4 regions of the Ruegeria sp. YTSA064 genome follow, and region 2 is predicted to be linked to each of the others. Evidence: riboswitches for the same ligand, from Rfam matches in the RefSeq annotation. Region 2 holds a riboswitch; each other region holds the start of a gene.
What was found. Region 2 has a riboswitch for cobalamin ahead of AC2FI7_RS18180 (DUF4198 domain-containing protein). Riboswitches for the same ligand answer to the same signal wherever they lie in the genome.
Positions count from the first base shown of each region.

Region 1: linked by a shared signal. The riboswitch ahead of AC2FI7_RS13635 (hypothetical protein) and the one ahead of AC2FI7_RS18180 (DUF4198 domain-containing protein) in region 2 are both predicted to bind cobalamin.
Region 3: linked by a shared signal. The riboswitch ahead of AC2FI7_RS11355 (DUF1636 family protein) and the one ahead of AC2FI7_RS18180 (DUF4198 domain-containing protein) in region 2 are both predicted to bind cobalamin.
Region 4: linked by a shared signal. The riboswitch ahead of AC2FI7_RS02175 (DUF1636 family protein) and the one ahead of AC2FI7_RS18180 (DUF4198 domain-containing protein) in region 2 are both predicted to bind cobalamin.

Region 1 is NZ_JBXWNK010000008.1:124,965-127,948, forward strand. Features, by position in the region: gene rsgA (ribosome small subunit-dependent GTPase A) at 1-370, shown strand, start outside; gene AC2FI7_RS13630 (alpha/beta hydrolase family protein) at 405-1,262, opposite strand; cobalamin riboswitch at 1,384-1,604, shown strand; gene AC2FI7_RS13635 (hypothetical protein) at 1,692-2,099, shown strand; gene AC2FI7_RS13640 (protein-tyrosine phosphatase family protein) at 2,103-2,606, opposite strand; gene AC2FI7_RS13645 (DNA polymerase III subunit gamma/tau) at 2,777-2,984, shown strand, end outside.
Region 2 is NZ_JBXWNK010000012.1:168,611-171,594, reverse strand. Features, by position in the region: gene cbiM (cobalt transporter CbiM) at 1-606, opposite strand, end outside; gene AC2FI7_RS18180 (DUF4198 domain-containing protein) at 613-1,359, opposite strand; cobalamin riboswitch at 1,526-1,728, opposite strand; gene AC2FI7_RS18175 (aldehyde dehydrogenase family protein) at 1,841-2,984, opposite strand, start outside.
Region 3 is NZ_JBXWNK010000006.1:261,383-264,366, forward strand. Features, by position in the region: gene AC2FI7_RS11345 (ABC transporter substrate-binding protein) at 1-241, opposite strand, end outside; gene AC2FI7_RS11350 (ABC transporter ATP-binding protein) at 258-1,043, opposite strand; gene AC2FI7_RS11355 (DUF1636 family protein) at 1,040-1,396, opposite strand; cobalamin riboswitch at 1,634-1,841, opposite strand; gene AC2FI7_RS11360 (catalase family protein) at 2,173-2,984, shown strand, end outside.
Region 4 is NZ_JBXWNK010000001.1:435,360-438,343, forward strand. Features, by position in the region: gene AC2FI7_RS02165 (glycosyltransferase family 2 protein) at 1-126, opposite strand, end outside; gene AC2FI7_RS02170 (NAD(P)-dependent oxidoreductase) at 417-1,364, opposite strand; cobalamin riboswitch at 1,510-1,712, shown strand; gene AC2FI7_RS02175 (DUF1636 family protein) at 1,797-2,177, shown strand; gene cobW (cobalamin biosynthesis protein CobW) at 2,174-2,984, shown strand, end outside.

The DNA.
Region 1 (2,984 bases), on a different contig from region 2:
GCACACAACAACAGCACGTGCGTTAAATCGAATGAGCAACGGAGGTTGGTTGATCGATACACCCGGTATGCGTGCGTTGCGCCTGCTGGACGCGCAAGAGGGTGTGGACGAGGTGTTCTCGGACATCTCGGACCTGAGCCTGAACTGTCGATTCTCTGATTGTCAGCACGACACCGAGCCCGGCTGTGCGATACAGACTTCAATCGAATCCGGTGCACTTGATCCAGCACGGCTGGACCGATGGCGCAAGCTGCGTCGCGAAGATCAGCACAATTCGGCTTCGGTGGCACAGGCACGCGCACGCGATAAAGCGTTTGGAAAAATGGTGCGCAGCGTGATGCACGAGAAAAAATCCCGCAAGGGACTTTGACCATTCTGGGCACCGGTTACCGGTGCCCAGCAGTTCAGGCGATCAACCGGGGCCAGACGGCAGCGTTTCGCCGGGCAAACGCGCCGATATGGCCGACTTCAGATAACCCGAATTCATTTGCCGAAAGCGGATGGCGCCGCGCGCCAGAACCATAGAGATCGGCAAGCCGCCAAACCGCCTCGGGGGGCACAACCTGATCATCCTCAAAGGCGAATATGTCAACTTGCTTGCCCATGTCGGCCCAGCGGTTTGCCGGCAAGGTGTTTCCGATTTCGGGTACATAGCTTTGAGGCGCTGTGCACCATTTGCGCCATTGCCAGTAAACTTGGGAAGGCAGATTTGTTCCAAAACCCAAAGCCTTTCCAGGCAAATACCCGAGCGCATGTACCGCCAGGGGCGCATGACCGTACCAGAACAACGTCGCCAAAGCGCGGTAAGGCCAAGGATGATCCCTCAGCGTTACCAGGCCGGAACAGACACATATCATCCTGTCGATCTGATCGAAATCGGGTTGGACCGGACCAAACATCCCGCCCAAAGAATGCCCGATACTCCAAAGCTTGGCCTGTGGAAACCTCCGCCGCATTTCGGTCCGTGCAGCCGGAATGTCGATCAGCGCCCAATCCGCCATGGTGACACGCGATTGCTTTTGTGAGCCTGTCAGAGAGTGACCAAAATCCCTGTAGTCATAAGTCAGGCAGGCCATGCCGTGCGCTTCTGCAAGCCAACTTGCGAAATGTTGGTAGTAATCTCGGGGCACACCGGTTGCGCCGTTGATCACAACAACTTTGTCCGGTTTTGCGACTGGATGATAGAGCCGGGCCGACAGTATTGCCGGGCCGGACTGAAACTGAATGTCCTCGGTGACAACCGCTTGCTGTGTGTCCAACATGGTGCCCTCTGAAATCAACTGAACCGATCAGTTCACCCAAGGCGCGCCGAGTCAAGGTTGACGTGGCTAGACCGTGCGTCACATGCCATGATCAATCTTCTTGACACCCGAACGATTGTACCGCTAGCGATGACGTGATGGTTCTCGCGCCCAACCGGGCCGGGATGAAAAGGGAACACGGTGCGGTTCTGCCCGGATAAACCCGGAACGAACCCAGTCCGAGACTGCCCCCGCAACTGTAAGCGGAGAGCGATGTCGAAATGCCACTGGCCTTGAAGGCCGGGAAGGTCGGCAAAGCAATGACCCGCGAGTCAGGAGACCTGCCATCAAAACGAAACTGAAACTCGGGCGGGGTGTCCGGGCAGGGCAAGACCGCATGCATGCTGTCCCTCCTGATTGATGCCCCTGCCCTGCGCGGAGGGCGCATGAATGATCTGGAAGACCAACACGCATAAATTCTCGGCAACAATTTGCCAACGGACCGGGAAAAACTGCCCCGCTTTGGCACGAATGGCACGGGCACTGGCCAATTCGGTTGGAAAAGCTGGCCCCACGACCACCGCAGGATTCGGAATCGAAGGAAGCTGCGATCTGACTCATTGCACCAGTGGATGCACCGCCCGATTTCGCTCCGGTCCGGAAGAAACCCGAGTGTTCTGTGATGCCGATTCAGACGTCGCGATCGACCATCTGGACAGCTATGCAGACCTGATGTTTGGCACGGACTCGCGCCCCATCCCTGCAGGCACCTTGTCCCGACCGCCGTGCGCAATGCTGGAAGTGTTAGCCCTGAGCGGAAACACTCGGGCGCAGGCTGAATACCGTCCGTCGGCCTGATCGCTATTCGGCTACCAGGACACTGGCAGGCGCAGTCGCCCAGCGCAGCTGCGCGTCGGTTTCAACTGCACATGGGCGTAAGGCTCGCAACCTTTTCAATGCCTCGTCCGGGTGCTCTCCACACTCGACCATCAAGCGCAATACAGCCATACCAGAGCGGCCACATCCGCCTTTGCAGTGGATTAGTACTCGGCCTCCACCCGACAATGCGTGGCGAGCAGACTCGCTGGCATCCGCCCAGCGCATATCAATGTCGTTGCAGGGTATACCGTAATCCTCGACTGGCAGATGAACCCAGCGACAAGCGCGGCTGCGAACATCGGCCCCAAAATCCCTGGCGCCATCAAGGATCATCTCGACCTCAGTGGTCATTGACAGAATAAGGCCGGGCTTCCATCCGGTAACCGCATCAAGATCACCGGAATAGTCTCCTCCTCGCCCTGGCATTGAGGTTAACGCAAGCGAGCCCCCGCCCACTTGAAGTGCATGGATAACAATCTGAGCCATTCTACGCTCCCCCCGAAACGCTGATCAGAAAATCTTTCTGGCTGGTCTTAGACTGTACGATATTAACCGCGTCGGACGGCAATCCAAAATGAAAATCCTCGCGGCTTGCTGTGGACGCGGGCAGCGGGGGCCTCTACGCTGCGGCGTAATTCGAATCCGACAGAGCAGACATGACCGATACGCCAAGCCCCGCCTACCAGGTTCTTGCCCGCAAATACCGTCCTGAAACCTTTACCGATCTGGTCGGTCAGGACGCGATGGTACGCACACTGAAAAACGCGTTCGAGGCGGACCGGATCGCCCAGGCCTTTATCATGACCGGCATTCGTGGCACCGGTAAAACAACCACAGCCCGGATCATCGCGAAGGGGATGAATT
Region 2 (2,984 bases):
TAAAACCGCCTTTTTGAACAGTTCCGGTTTCACCTTGCGCGCCAACATCACGGCAAACCCCGTAAGCATGGCTTCAATGCCCATAACCGGTATATGGGCGAAAAACACCAGCTTGGCCGCAGGCAGGAACGCGTCACCGGACATCGCCAGTGAAATGGCAACAAACGCGGTTGTGGCTGCGATTGAGAACGCCCCCCCGATACCGCCCCAAATCGCCCCCTGAATGGCCGAGCCTCGGGCGATGAGGCGGCCAAAGATCATCCAGGTCAGTACCGCCGGAAGGGCAATATTCAGCGTATTTATCCCAAGCACAGTCAATCCGCCAAATCCAAAGAATACAGCCTGTAACAGCAGCCCTACAAACAAAGCCGGAAAGGCGGCCCAACCGAGCAAAAGCCCGGCCAGGCCATTCAGGATCAGATGCACAGAAGATGGGCCAATCGGCACATGAATCAGCGAAGCAACGAAGAAACTGGCTGACAGAACACCCGCTGTGGGAATGCGATCCAGATCCAGCGACCTCAGCCCCATTGCAATCCCGCCTGCAGCAGCGATCGCACCGCCGATTACGACAGGGTTCGAAAGAGCACCATCTACAATGTGCATAAGGGTTTACTCCAGATCCCAGGCGCGGATCCAGATCACGGCATCCTGGCTCAGCTCTTTACCTTCATGCTCGGTTTTCGGACCAGAGCCCAGAGCGGCGAAACCCCAGTAACCGGCTTTGGGTACACCAAAACTGAAATAGCCATTCTCGTCCGAAATCGCTACCAGCGCACCACCTGGCAGCGGTGACACCGTCGGTGCAGCGGCACCCGTGCTTTTCAGGTCAGGGGCGGCGGCGATGTATTCGATCTCAATCTCGACCCCTGCAACTGGTTTGCCCTCGCTCAGCACGCGACCCGTGAAAGTTGAGCCCGCAATGATGTTGTAGGGCTTGTTCAGCGGCAGGATTTCTGTTGCCAGACCTTGCGGCTGATCCCAGTCGGTGGGCAGTTCATTTCGGTTCAGATAGGCCTTGGTGATCTGCTGGATATAAATATCCTCAGATTCTTCGTAGTAAGGCGTAGGAACGGTCACCACCACATAGTCGCCCGAACGCTTCACCGGGACCGAGCCTTTGAACGCCTTGGCGCTGTTGTCTGGGCCGTCAAATGTGGTTTCTTCCAATGTGTCCAGCAGATCGGTTTTATTGCCGTTGTGGATCACATAGAATTCTTCCGGTTTTTCAAGCGTCATCACATGACCAGCTTCAAACGGGTGCCAGAATATCAGCTTTACCGGCACATCACCGGGTCGCTCGATCATCGTGTTTTCTGTGTATTCCATTAGGAAATGAGCGCTCGCAAACGCAGGCATCACTGCAGCAGCTGCTGCCAAAAGCAATTTCTTCAAAACTCAGTCCTTCTCAGGTCGCGCCTTCCCCGGCACATATTTGGTTTTGACTTGGGGAGGGCCCGCGTCCGTTCGTCGACCGAGACAAACAGATACAGCGTACACCCCGTCGCCGACAATGAGCACCCTTTCCGAGGGCGCGTGTTCGGCAGGTCTCCTGACTTGCGGGTCAAAGCGCTATGCTGGCCTTCCCGGGATATCCCAGTGGCATTGTCAGCCGCGCTCGCCGCTTACAGTTGCGGGGGCAGTTGCAGATTTGGCGCGAAGAGCACCGCACTACATTCCCTATTGCTTCCAGGGGAATCCCCCGGAGCCGAACATGGCGTGTTCATGCCAGAACATGCAAAGCACGGTCAACAATCGTTTCCGTCACTAAGCGGGCCATTTGCGAAATTAGAGTACCCACATTCGCTCGACCAGCATCGGATCGATCCTGACAGCTTCTTCACAGCCGTATTACAGCCATCTTATCTTGCGTCATGTCATGCATGGTGTAGCCGATACCGCCGGTGTTGTACCCTGATTGATGGCGACCCGCGAATGGCATCCAGTCGACCCGAAAAGCAGTATGATCGTTCACCATGACGGCCGTGGCGTCCAAATACCGCACGGCATGCATTGCTGTATCCAGGGATTTGGTAAAGACCGACGCCTGAAATGCAAAAGGAAGAGCGTTTGCAGCTTCGTATGCAGCACTAAGATCATCATATTCATAAACACAAACGACCGGCCCGAAGATTTCGGAGGTGGACACGCTCGCATCAGCGGGTGGGTTTAGAAGGATAGTCGGAGCATAGGTCGTTCGGCCCAGCCGTTTACCCCCTGTCATTACGCGGGCACCTCCCGCAACCGCTTCGTCTACCCATTGTTCTACTCGATCAACTTCACCCGGACGGATCAGTGGCCCACATTCCACGCTGGCGTCACGGGCATCACCCACCTTCAGCGCTGAGGCGGCTTCTGCCAACTTTCGAGCGACCGTTTCCACCATCCCTGATGGAGCAAAAACACGCTGAACCGAGACACAAACTTGACCGGAATGATAAAATCCACCCTTGGTCAACAAGGGGATCATGGCATCAATGTCGGCTGTCTCATCGATGATAACTGGCGCCGCTCCGCCGTGCTCCAACGCGCATCGCGTCCCCGGCGCCAGCTTCGAGCGCAGCATCCAACCGACACGTGCCGATCCGATGAAAGAAAAGAATCCGACACGCGCGTCCGTGATCATCCGTTCAGCTACATCATTTTGGCAAATCGTCAGATGGCACCACTCCTTTGGTAGGCCAGCCTCGTACAGGATGTCGACAAATGCTTCGCATGACAGTGGTGTATCAAGTGCCGGTTTGACGAGGACCGGGCATCCAGTGGCCACAGCCGGGGCCACCTGATGTACGATCAAGTTCAACGGATGGTTAAACGCGCTTGCGGCAACCACTACGCCGATAGGTTCACGCTGTGTAAAGGCAATCCGACCCGATCCTGCCGCCGTCAGATCCATCGGTATTTCCCGACCCGCCATCTGACAGATCTCATGGATACACAGCTCGACACCATCAATGGCACGCGTCACTTCGATGCGCGCGTCA
Region 3 (2,984 bases), on a different contig from region 2:
CCCGCAAGGTATCGAATTCCGGGCTGGTCTTGTACCAGCCGGTGATCCCGGTGAGGCCGACGATCTTGTCCTGTAGCCCCAAAGCAAAAGCCATATCCGTCATGTTCATGTCATGCACGACCAACCGTTCCGGCAACGTCTCAAACACAAGGGGTTCGCCGCAATTGTCCACGGTGACTTCCTGCGCTGCAGCGCTGCTTGCAATGGCAGTGACCAAAGCCACGGACCAGATGTGTTTCATCAATATTCTCCTGAGTTTATGTAGAAACAGTGGTTCTTCGGATATCAAGAGCCGGTATCACGCGACCCTCATGGTGAAAGCACAGATAATCCACGCCAAAGGTTTCACGGACCCGTTCGGGCGTCAGAACTTCGGCAACAGTGCCAAATCCGGTCAGGTGCGTGGATTTCATCAAAGCAACATGTGTGGCAAATTCAGGGATCATGACCAAATCGTGCACGATCATTACCACTGTGACCCCAAGATCAGCGACCAGCGATAGCATCCGCCCCTTTGCGTCCGGATCCAAATGATTTGTGGGTTCATCGAGAAACAGCAACGAGGGGTTTTGTGCCAAGGCGCGAGCAATATGAGCCCGCTGACGCTCACCCCCAGAAAGCTGAGCCATCCGCTTGTCCGCCAACATGCCTAAATGGGTGAGGTCTAATATCCGGTTCAGTTCGCGCGCATGATCTTCGGCCGAGCGATCTGCGCGTATGGGGATCTGACCCAATGCCACATAATCACGCAGTGACAGACGCCCGTCAGGAAATTCCTGCTGGCTGACAACGGCTATCATGCGGGCGCGTTCTTTTGCGGATAGGTGCTTGAGGCTTTGTCCATTCATACGCACATCCCCCAATGCCAGTGCCTCGGCACCACAGAGTAGATTCAAAAGCGTTGTTTTACCTGCCCCGTTCGGACCAGCGATCGCAAGAATAGCGCCCTCGTCCAAGGCGAACGAAACGCCTTGCAACAAGATATCTCCGTTAAGCGCGTAATATTCCAGATTTTCGGCTATCAGAAAGCTTTGCTTGGTCATAGCGCTTCCTCAAGCTCAATACGCGGCAGGCGTGAGAGAGTTTTTGTGAACAATGCCCGTGGCCGATCAGTGGCTTTTGTCCAACCATCGCCACTGCGCAGATACTGATGGGCAAATTCAACGATCGCGTCCAAATCTTTATCTGTAGAAATGTCACCAAATAGATATTGTGCTTTGCCACGGGCCTGAAAGCCGATGGTGGTTGGCCTTTCACAACCCGCCATACAATTCACAGAGCGGATCACAAATTCCCTCGGCAATTTATGCTTCAAAGCCTGGGGTACTTTGTCTGCACTTTCGCCACTTCTGCAGCTCGCGCAGACAAGAAGGATATGATCAACATTGTTCGTCATCTCGCCACCTTTATTGCGCAATTAAAGTTATTGCTATGCTATATCGTAACGTTTTGAGTATTCTGAACACCGCGTTGGGCACCCCGCGTCGGCGGTTCACGTTGTCGACAATGTATTGATCAGCGATTTTCGCATTTCTCACTCCGCTTGTTTCCAAGCGCAGACGGAAGCTGCCAGTCGTGCACACACGTGTATAACGTGCCATCAATACCTCCTTCCAGGACGCCCCGCCCCGGGTTGGTTGAACAATTGATGGCAGGTCTCCTGACTTGCGGGTCCGCGCTTGGCCAACCTTCCCGACCCTTGGGGTCAGTGGCTATTTGGCATAGCTCACCGCTTACAGTTGCGGGGGCAGTTACGGAATTGGCGCCGCGTGGCATTCCTCACCGTATTCCCTTTTCATCCCTCTGACGTATCGTTGGGAACCATCTGCTGCCTGAGTGCCCGAGATCAAGAAATGCGTCAATAACTTTCTGTCAGCATAAGTCTTCCAAGGTAAGCCAACGCAACGCTAGCGAACACGGCGCCAACCGCGCCCGTTTGGAAGTCGTAAATCGATTGATCCCACCCTACCAATTATTGACCGGTATACTTCATTCTGACGCGAAAACGGCTGTTTGAGGTCGAAAGGATTGAGGCAATAAGGCTGCCATAAGTCACTTCATTTGAAAGAAAAACCAAAAAGGGTTAATCTGCGGGCATTTAGAAGGGGTTGGCTGTCAGACATATTTGTAGAGGTTAATTATTGCCTGGGCTTGCTCGGGAAAGGGGGTTCGTTGACACATTATTTGCCAAACACTTCACCTGAAGACGTGGTTGACGATATCATCGATCAGAATTTTGAAGCGATCGCGAAGTGGAAAGGTCGAAGGTTAAGAGCGCAACATGGGCGCAGCCATGGGTGTGTCAAAGCCACTTTCACAATCCGGGACGATCTGCCGGAAAGGTTGCGCCATGGCCTTTTCGAAAAAGCAGCAAGTTATTCTGCAGCAGTTCGCTTTTCCAACGGTGCGCATCTGGATGATCGTAAAACCGATGCCCATGGAATGGCGGTCAAACTATTTGATGTGCCGGGCACCAAACTGATCGACGTCGAGGCGCTTTCACAACTCAACATCTCGCAAATCAGCGATGAGTTCGACTTTGTTCTTGTCGATCGGGACACTTTCCCCAGTTACCTTTCCGACGATTATGAACGGCTAAGCAGCCTGATCGCCACGCTGCAAGCCCTACAGCACGCGTCAAATAAGCGTCGCAGCTGGTCATTGAAGCTGATCACTCGAGGGTTGGTGGCCCTGTTTCACGCATTTGCCACACAAAAAGGCAGGCGACGTCTTCAGACTGCGAGCGATTTTGCCTCGAACTACATGCAGTCGCCATTCGAGGCGCATTTCTGGTCAACGACGCCCTATCGGCTGGGGACTGACCTGACAGTACGATACCTCGCCCGCAGCGTTCGACATAAGGTAGCAACTAAACCGGTGGACGAGCATGACGGCATCAGCCGGAAACTCCGTCAGGACGTCGCCGGTGACGGCAATCGATTTGAGTTCTGTATAATCGAACCACCGCGTAATGATGGCGACTT
Region 4 (2,984 bases), on a different contig from region 2:
AGAACAGTCGTTGGTGTAGATCAGGATATCATTGAACCCGATTGCGCGATTGTAAGCCACCCAATCGATCATAAATGGCCCTTCGTTCTTCATCGTCGTCACGATGAGAAAGGTCTCGTTTCCCATAAGTTAAACTCTTGCCTGTGCCATTATCGGACTATTGTTGATCTGTTTAGAATAGCCTCCAGAATTTGTCCAACGCAGCAAGTTCCAGGAAGAACTGGCTACCGCACCTCGGCCCCCAGGGGGGCTGATGAAAATGATGGAACTCAATATGCATTCAGCGCCAACTAATATTGAGTTAACCGCTGACTTGATCAGAACTTTCCTGCGACAATCCGAATAACCACCTCCGAACCGCAGATAACCGTGGCATCAACAAACGAAACTCTTCCTGAACGTCAGCACAATATGTTTCACCGATTCTGAGGAACCACTTCGTAACCCGGCTCTTCCGGCTCATCATCCTGCATTTCGGCGGGGAACCCCGGTGCACGGATATCCAGTCCCGTGGCGTCCTCAAGGCGTTTGATAATGTTAGGGGAAAGTTCACGGTCACCGTAGCGTGCGATTCCGTCGTCGAAGATTTCCATCATCACCGGGTTTATCTCCAGCGGCACCCCGGCGCGGTCGGCGACCTCCTGAAACAGACCGATATCCTTTTTGACCAGATCCATGGTGAATGAAATATCGCGGGACCCATTCAGAATCACTTGGCTTTCCGTTTCGTGCACAAATGATGTGCCCGACGAAATTTTGATCGCCTCATAGGTCGTGCCAAGATCCATCCCTGCGGCCTTTGCGGTCACCAAAGCCTCGGCGCAAGTGATCAGATTTGCGGTTGCCAAATAGTTTGTTAGCACCTTCAACACTGAGGCCGATCCCAAATCGCCTGTGTGCAAAACGCGGCGCCCCATCGTCGTCAGGAACGGCAGAATGCGCTCAAATGTTTCTCGATCGCAGCCTGCGAAGATCGAAATATTGCCCGTAGCCGCCCGATGACATCCGCCCGATACCGGGCAATCGACTGCAGCCCCCCCACGTTCGATCACCGAAGCACCCAATCGTTTTACTCCCGCTTCGTCGGTGGTGGACATTTCCATCCAGATCTTACCGGATGTCACTTCGGACAGCATCTCCTGCATTACCGCGTCCGAGGCGGCAGGAGATGGCAGACAGGTAATCACAGCGTCACAATCCCGCATCAATTGAGCGGGGCTTTCAGCTGCCTTCGCACCCTGCGCGACAAATCCAGACACAAGATCAGGGTTGAGGTCATGAACGGTCAGGTCAATCCCATTGCGCAGCAGCGAGCCCGACAATTTTCCGCCCACGTTTCCCAGCCCGATGAAGCCTACTTTCATATGACGCTCTCCCTGTTCGTCTTTCGATGCACATGCGAACACGCCTGTTGACCTAAGTCATGCCGTCCAGCGACCCTCAGAGGTCGCTTTTTTGCCCCTGTACGCACTGTTGAGCGAGACTCGCTTGACAAGGGGGGTAATGCTGTCCCAAGAGCCAAGTGTTGGTGTCTGCAGCAGCAGATGAAAAGGGAATGCGTCAGCGGATTTTCCGTCAAACGCAGCCGCCCCCGCGACCGTGACCGGAGAGGGTGCCCAAGCCACTGGCGAATGCCGGGAAGGCGGGACATCCGACAGAGCACTGCTCTGACATCCGCAAGCCGGGAGACCTGCCAACGCCCGAAGATGAAACCGGACGGGGTGTTCCGGTGTGGGGCTTTGATCGGCCCGCATGAAACCCCGTCCCCCACGAAGAGGATTGGGGGGATGAGAGACATGACCGAGACCACACCGGTCGAGCTGCTGGTCTGCACTACATGCCGTCGCGGCCTACCCGTCGAAGACGACGCCCAACGCCCCGGCACATTGCTGCACAAAGCGCTTGAACAGGCCGCCCTGCCCGAGGGCATCACCTTGAAAGCAGTAGAATGCCTTTCAAACTGCGATGAGGGCTGTTCTATCGTGCTGCGTGGCGGACCTGATCGCTGGACATTCGTTTACGAACACCTCAGCGAAACCGATCACGTCGAAACCATCATTGAAGGTGCCACCAAGTACCTTCAGACCGAGGACGGGCTGGTCAAATGGCGTGAACGCCCCGAACACTTCCGCAAGAATTGCGCGGCCCGTATTCCCCCGATTGGAGCCCTGAAATGAGCAATCTCGAAAAACTGCCCGTCACCGTGATCACCGGCTTTCTGGGCTCGGGCAAAACGACACTGGTCAAGCATTTGATGCAGAACCCGCAAGGCAAGCGCTTGGCTGTTGTAGTCAATGAGTTCGGCGATGTGGGTGTCGATGGCGATATCCTGAAATCCTGCGCAATCCCGGATTGCCCAGCAGAAAACATCATGGAACTGGCCAATGGCTGCATCTGCTGCACTGTGGCCGACGATTTCATTCCCACGATCGAAGCGCTTATGGCCTTGGAGCCGCGCCCCGATCACATTCTGATCGAAACCTCGGGCCTGGCTCTGCCTAAGCCGCTGCTTAAAGCGTTCGACTGGCCAGACATTCGCTCGAAAATCACAGTCGACGGCGTGATCGCTTTGGCCGATGCCGAAGCGGTTGCCGCTGGTCGGTTTGCACCCAATGTCGAAGCGGTAGACGCCCAGCGCCTCGCCGATGAGTCGATCGACCACGAGACGCCACTATCGGAAGTGTTTGAAGATCAGATCTCTTGCGCCGACATCATCCTGCTGACCAAGCCCGATCTGGCCGGTCCCGAAGGTGTCGCCAAAGCCAAAGAGGTCATCGCGGCCAAAGCCCCTCGCCCCCTACCCGTCGTCGAAGTCGCCGAAGGTGTCGTGGACGTGCGCGTTGTCTTGGGCCTTGAAGCTGCCGCCGAGGACGACATGGAAGCGCGTCCCAGCCATCATGATGGTCATCACGATCACGAGCATGACGATTTTGAAAGCATCATCGTCGAACTGCCGGAACAGACTGATCCGCTGGATCTGGTCG